DNA from 2 places in the Aquitalea pelogenes genome. Region 1 is predicted to be linked to the other one. Evidence: predicted binding sites of a transcription regulator. Region 1 holds the regulator's gene; the other holds the start of a gene.
What was found. The regulator sigma-54, encoded in region 1, starts transcription at its own class of promoters, with help from an activator protein. The targets are predictions, from matches to a motif close to CTGGCACGCTTCATGCTT.
Positions count from the first base shown of each region.

Region 1 (3,411 bases):
CTCGGCCTGTGCGCCATCCAGACCGCCCATGCCGAAAAGGCCGACCGGGACAAGCCCATCGAAATCAGTGCCGACCGGGGCAACCTCGACCAGCTCAAGGGCGTCACGGTATGGCAAGGCAATGTCGTCATCATCCAGGGCACACTCAAGCTCAATGCCGACCGCGCCACGGTCACCCAGGACAAACAGGGTAACCAGACCATGCAGGCCACCGGACGCCAGGTCAACTTCCGCCAGAAAATGGACGGCAAGAACGAATGGATCGAAGGCCAGGCCAACCAGCTGGACTACAACACCGTCACCCACGTTGCCGTGCTCACCGGCAATGCCCGCGTCAAGCGCGGCAGTGACCTGGTCATCGGCAATGTCATTACCTACAACACCGAAACCGAAATGTATGAAGTCAGCAGCGGTGCCAGCAGCAACGGCGGCCGCGTGACTGCCATCATCCAGCCCAGGCCCAGAGACAACAGCCCTGCCAAGAAAACTGACGGAAGCACTCCATGAGCGGCCCCAGCATCCTGAAAGTGGAGCGCCTGAAAAAGCGCTTCAAAAAACGTACGGTGGTAAAGGACGTCGCCCTGCAGATCCAGAGCGGGGAAGTGGTCGGCCTGCTTGGTCCCAACGGTGCCGGCAAGACCACCAGCTTTTACATGATCGTCGGACTGATCGGTGCCGATGAAGGCGAAATCACGCTGGATGGCAACAGTATCACCCACCTGCCCATTCATCAGCGCGCCCGCCTGGGGCTAGGCTATTTGCCGCAGGAAGCTTCCATTTTCCGCAAGATGACAGTGGAAGAAAACATCACGGCGGTGCTGGAAATTGCCGGTTACAAGGGCGACAAACTGGAGCAGGAACTCAGCCTGTTGCTCGACGACCTCAATATCGCCCACCTGCGCGAAAGCAATGCGCTGGCACTGTCCGGTGGCGAGCGCCGCCGGGTGGAAATTGCCCGCGTACTGGCCACCCGCCCGCGCTTCATCCTGCTGGACGAACCGTTTGCCGGTGTAGACCCGATTGCCGTCATCGACATCCAGAAAATCATCACCTTCCTGCAACAGCGTGGCATTGGCGTATTGATTACCGACCACAATGTGCGTGAAACCCTGCGCATCTGCGATCGCGCCTACATCATCAGTGATGGTTCGGTACTGGCTTCCGGCGAGCCGGAAGAACTGGTCAACAACGAGAAAGTGCGCCAGGTTTACCTGGGCGAGCACTTCCACCTGTAAGCCATGAAACAGTCACTACAGCTGCGGGTCTCCCAGCAACTCACCCTCACGCCGCAACTGCAACAGTCCATCAAGCTGTTGCAGCTGTCCACGCTCGACCTGCAGGCAGAAGTCGAACGCTTCTTGCTGGACAACCCCATGCTGGAACGCGGCGATGAGCCGCCCTCGCATGACAGCAGCCCGGCAGAAACGCCGGCTGCCCAGGAAGAATCCACCAGCACGGCGTCGGACAGCAGCGATGGTGACAACAGCCAGGACGCCAGCAATGGCGAACTCACCGACTGGGGCAGTGGCAGCCGCCGCAACGACGGGGACGATGAATTTGACCCCATGCTCAACGTACCCTGCCCGGTCAGCCTGCGCGAACACCTGCTGGCGCAGCTGGGTGAACTGACCCTGCCCACCCGCGACCAGGCCATTGTCCAGCTGCTGATCGAAGAACTGGACGACAACGGTTTCCTGACTACCGATCTGGAAGAACTGGCCAGCAACCTGCCGCTGGAACTGGAACTGGAAACCGATGAACTGATGGTCGGGCTGCGCCTGTTACAGCAATTCGACCCTCCCGGCATTGCCGCGCGTAACCTGGCCGAGTCGCTTGGCCTGCAACTGGCCCGTTTGCCCGCCAACGAGCCCGGCCATGCACTGGCACGCCAGATTGTGGCCGAGCACCTGACGCTGCTGGGCAACCGCGACTACACCCGGCTGAAGCGCATTCTGGGCGTGGATGACGAAGCCATCCGCCAGGCACAGCAACTGATCGCCCGGCTGACCCCTCACCCGGCGTCCGGTTTCGGCGGCGAAGACGTGCACTATGTCATCCCGGATGTGACCGTGCGCAAACGGCGTGGTCACTGGGTAGCCGAACTCAATAACGGCGCGGTACCGCGCTTGCGCGTCAACCAGCTGTATGCCCAGATGCTGTCGGAAAACCGCGCTGGCGCAGGCGAACTGACTGGCCGACTGCAAGAAGCAAAATGGCTGGTCAAGAACATCCAGCAACGATTTGACACCATTCTGAAAGTGTCAGAAGCTATAGTCGAAAGACAGCAAGCGTTCTTTGAACACGGTGAAGTCGCCATGCGGCCGCTTATCCTGCGGGACATCGCAGACGAACTTGGCCTGCATGAATCGACCGTATCACGCGTCACCACGCAGAAATACCTGCTTTGCCCTCGTGGTCTGTTCGAGCTGAAGTATTTCTTTGGCAGTGCACTGGAAACCGACAGCGGCGGCGAATGCTCGGCAACGGCCATCAAGGCGCATATCCGCCGCATGATAGACGGTGAAAACCCGGCCAAGCCACTTTCGGACAGCGCCATTGCCGACGAACTGGGCAAGCAAGGGATTCAGGTTGCAAGACGCACCGTTGCGAAGTATCGTGAAGCTATGCAGATACCGCCGGTCAATCTGCGCAAGGCATTGTGATTCACGCCTTGAAGTATATCCGCTCGCCCGGCCGACCCGACCGGGCAGTCAACACAAGAAGGAGTTAGGGTATGAACCTCAAAGTAACCGGTCTCCACCTCGAAGTAACCCCGGCCATCCGCGAATTCGTGGAAACCAAGCTGGAACGCATCACCCGCCATGTCGATCACGTGATTGACGTTGCTGTCACCCTGTCGGTAGACAAGCTGGTGCACAAGGCGGAAGTGAATGTTCACCTCTCCGGCAAGGATATCCATGTAGAGGCCACCGACTCCGACATGTACGCTGCCATCGACGCGCTGATGGACAAGCTCGATCGCCAAGTACTCAAGCACAAGGAAAAACAAAGCGAACACCGTGCAACAAGCCCACAGGTTCAACAGGAAGCCAGCTTGTAAACATTAAGTATTCGATGCGGGAACCCGGCGGGTTCCCGTTTTTATTTGCTCGGAGCCTTTTTCATTTTGATGAAGGCAACGTAGAATTGGCCAGTTTCTGTAGCCGCGTGCAACCATTCCTATGAGCCTGATTGGCAAAATCCTGACACAGGATCACATCCTCCCGGACCTGGATGTCGCCAGCAAGAAGCGCGTCTTCGAGCAGGTGGGCCTCCTTATCGAAAACACCCACGGCATCGCCCGCAGTGAAATTTTCGACTGCTTGTTTGCCCGGGAAAAACTGGGCTCTACCGGCCTTGGCCAAGGGGTGGCCATTCCGCATGGCCGTGCCAGAGGGCTCAAGGAAGCGG
Region 1 covers NZ_JAYSDA010000009.1:54,844-58,254, forward strand. Annotated here, with positions in the region: gene lptA (lipopolysaccharide transport periplasmic protein LptA) at 1-507, shown strand, start outside; gene lptB (LPS export ABC transporter ATP-binding protein) at 504-1,235, shown strand; gene ACE3SE_RS09420 (RNA polymerase factor sigma-54) at 1,239-2,663, shown strand; gene hpf (ribosome hibernation-promoting factor, HPF/YfiA family) at 2,735-3,061, shown strand; gene ptsN (PTS IIA-like nitrogen regulatory protein PtsN) at 3,183-3,411, shown strand, end outside.

Region 2 (3,411 bases), on a different contig from region 1:
TCGCGCCATCATCAGGTGGAGTCCCTGTTTTGCAGCGAATGCAAACAGCGTGAGTTTGGCCAGTGGTATATGGGTTTCCATGTGCCGCAGCCCGAAGCACTGGCGCGCTTCCCCCAGTTTGCCCCGGTGTTCGATCCTGCATTTGATGTCAGCCAGCTGGTTGTTGCGCCACAGGATGGCCTGGCCATGCTCAAGGCTTTTGCCGAGTTGCCGGGCTGAGTGTTCCTGGCGGTAGCCGGCAGGCATGAAAAAACCCGCACAAGCAGTGCTTGCGCGGGTTTTCTGTATCCGGCAAGGCACCCGGAGGTGCCCATCGCCCGATTACAGGGAGTAGTACATTGCAAATTCTACCGGGTGGGTAGTCATGCGGGTCAGGTTCACTTCCTGCATCTTCAGTTCGATGTAGGCGTCGATCCATTCGTTGGAGAACACACCGCCACGAGTCAGGAAGTCGCGGTCTGCGTCCAGGGCAGCCAGGGCTTCGTCCAGGCTTGCGCACACGGTCGGGATCAGCTTGTCTTCTTCCGGCGGCAGGTCGTACAGGTTCTTGTCAGCGGCATCGCCCGGGTGGATCTTGTTCTGGATACCATCCAGACCAGCCATCAGCAGCGCGGAGAAGCACAGGTACGGGTTAGCCAGCGGATCCGGGAAGCGCGCTTCGATACGGCGAGCCTTCGGGTTGGCCACGTGCGGGATACGGATGGAAGCGGAACGGTTCTTGGCGGAGTAAGCCAGTTTTACCGGAGCTTCGTAATGCGGAACCAGACGCTTGTAGGAGTTGGTACCCGGGTTGGTGATGGCGTTCAGTGCCTTGGCGTGCTTGATGATACCGCCGATGTAGTACAGGGCGGTGTCGGACAGGCCGGCATAGCCGTCGCCAGCAAACAGGTTCTTGCCGTCTTTCCAGATGGACTGGTGAACGTGCATGCCGGAACCGTTGTCACCAACGATGGGCTTGGGCATGAAGGTAGCGGTCTTGCCGTAGCTGTGTGCCACGTTCTGAACCACGTATTTCAGGATCTGGGTCCAGTCGGCACGCTGGGTCAGGGTGCTGAACTTGGTACCGATTTCCATCTGGCCGGCAGTGGCCACTTCGTGGTGGTGCACTTCAACCGGTACGCCCAGCTCTTCCAGCAGCAGAACCATGGCGGAACGCAGGTCTTGAGCGGAGTCAACCGGCGGTACCGGGAAGTAGCCGCCCTTCACGCCCGGACGGTGACCGGTGTTGCCACCTTCGAATTCTTCAGCGGAGGCCCAGGCAGCTTCTTCGGACTTGATCTTCACGAAGCAACCGGACATGTCGGTGCCCCAGGTGATGCTGTCGAATACGAAGAATTCCGGTTCCGGACCGAAGTAGGCGGTGTCGCCCAGGCCGGATGCCTTCAGGTAAGCTTCAGCGCGCTTGGCGATGGAGCGCGGGTCGCGGTCGTAGCCCTTGCCGTCGGCTGGGTCAATCACGTCACAAGACATGAATACGGTCGGTTCGTCAAAGAAGGGGTCAATCTTGGCGGTAGCCGGGTCAGCCATCAGCAGCATGTCGGAGGCTTGAATGCCTTTCCAGCCGGCAATGGAGGAGCCATCAAAAGCGTGGCCGCGCTCGAACCACTCGTCAGCATCTTCCAGCAGCACGTGTGCCGGAATGGTAACGTGTTGTTCTTTACCACGGGTATCAGTAAAACGCAGGTCTACGAACTTGACGTCGTTTTCTTGAATCAGCTTGACTACGTCTGCAACCGCCATGAATGTTCTCCTAAAGGCAACGTGCATCGAAAGCAATATTGCTTGATAAAGATGGTACGCTTCGCTTGAAGCATGAAGCGTGCCAGGCTAAGAACGCTAATTCAATCATTGTGTCACAGGGTGTTCGGTCCTGCTAGCCGTAAGTTGTGCACCAAAATGATGCCTTGCCAAGTGCAAATGATCGATATTGGTGCATTGCCTGGTGCTGACAGCCGCTCCGCACTGGCAGGCCCTGCGCACCATAGTGTGGCACGGCCCCGTTACAAAGAAAGGTAGCCCATGGAACAAACCGTCAAGATCCTGCAGACCGCTGCGGAACGTGCCGCCAGTCAGCAATTGTCTTATCAGGGCGCACTGACGCCGACAGAAGCATACTGCCTGATTCAGCAAGTGGAAGGTGCCGTACTGGTGGATGTCCGCAGTGCTGCAGAGTGGCAATTTGTTGGCGTGGTACCCGGTGCATTGCGTATCGAGCTGCGCAGTTTTCCCGGCATGCAGCCCAATCCGCAGTTTCTTGCGCAATTGCAGGGCGCGGTCGACAAGCAGGCTTTGCTGCTGCTGATGTGCCGCAGCGGCGTGCGCTCGCATGAAGCGGCCGTACAGGCAGCGGCAGCCGGATATGCCCGTGTATACAACGTGATGGAGGGCTTTGAGGGCGACAAGGATGCCCATGAGCATCGCGGCGTAGTGAATGGCTGGAAAGCCCATGGCTTGCCGTGGGTGCAAGGCTGAAGCAGGCCTGATTTGTTGGGACAGGGGTATTGACCGGTTGATGTTTATGACGTTACACGGCAAAGTGCTACCTCAGCAGATGAACCGCACGATGCGGTAGCACCACAGGAATCCAAGAAAGCTGATCATGACCAACCGTTACGCCGTCATCGGTAACCCCGTTTCCCATAGCCAGTCGCCGTTCATTCACAGTGAGTTTGCCCGAGCCACCGGCGAAGCCGTGCAATATGAAAAGCTGTTTGCCGAACTGGGCAAGTTCAACGAAGTGGTTGGCCAGTTTGTGAAAGAAGGTGGCCTGGGCCTGAATGTCACCCTGCCGTTCAAGGGTGATGCCTTCCGCATGGCCCAGGAAGTGACCGAGCGCGCCCGCGCAGCCGAGGCCGTCAATACCCTGACTTTCCGCGATGGCAAAGTGTATGGCGACAACACTGACGGCGTCGGCCTGGTACGCGATATCGTGGAAAACCTCGATTTCCCGATGGAAGGCAAGAGCATCCTTATTCTGGGTGCCGGTGGTGCCGTACGCGGCGTGCTGGAACCGATTCTGGAACAGAAGCCGGCCAAGGTGACCATTGCCAACCGTACCCTGATCAAGGCGGAATCCATTGCCCATCATTTCGCGCCCTGGGGTGAGGTGGTGGCCAGTGGCTACGAGGCACTGGAAGGCAAAACCTTCGACATCATCATCAACGGTACTTCCACCAGCCTGCACAATGAAATTCCCCCGCTGCCGGCCAACATCTTCACCGCCCGCACCCTGGCTTACGACATGGTGTACAGCAAGGGTCTGACCCCTTTCCTGAAACGTGCCCAAAGCGAAAATGCCGGCATGCTGGCCGATGGCCTGGGCATGCTGGTGGAGCAGGCGGCCGAGTCCTTCCATATCTGGCGTGGTGTCAAACCGGACACGCGCAAGGTCACCAATATGTTGCGAGAAGT
Region 2 covers NZ_JAYSDA010000004.1:203,521-206,931, reverse strand. Annotated here, with positions in the region: gene ACE3SE_RS05445 (BLUF domain-containing protein) at 1-219, shown strand, start outside; gene glnA (type I glutamate--ammonia ligase) at 322-1,740, opposite strand; gene ACE3SE_RS05435 (rhodanese-like domain-containing protein) at 2,020-2,472, shown strand; gene aroE (shikimate dehydrogenase) at 2,600-3,411, shown strand, end outside.
Region 2: glnA (type I glutamate--ammonia ligase) is a predicted target of sigma-54. The motif match lies at 1,809-1,826, and genes of this name have one in related genera.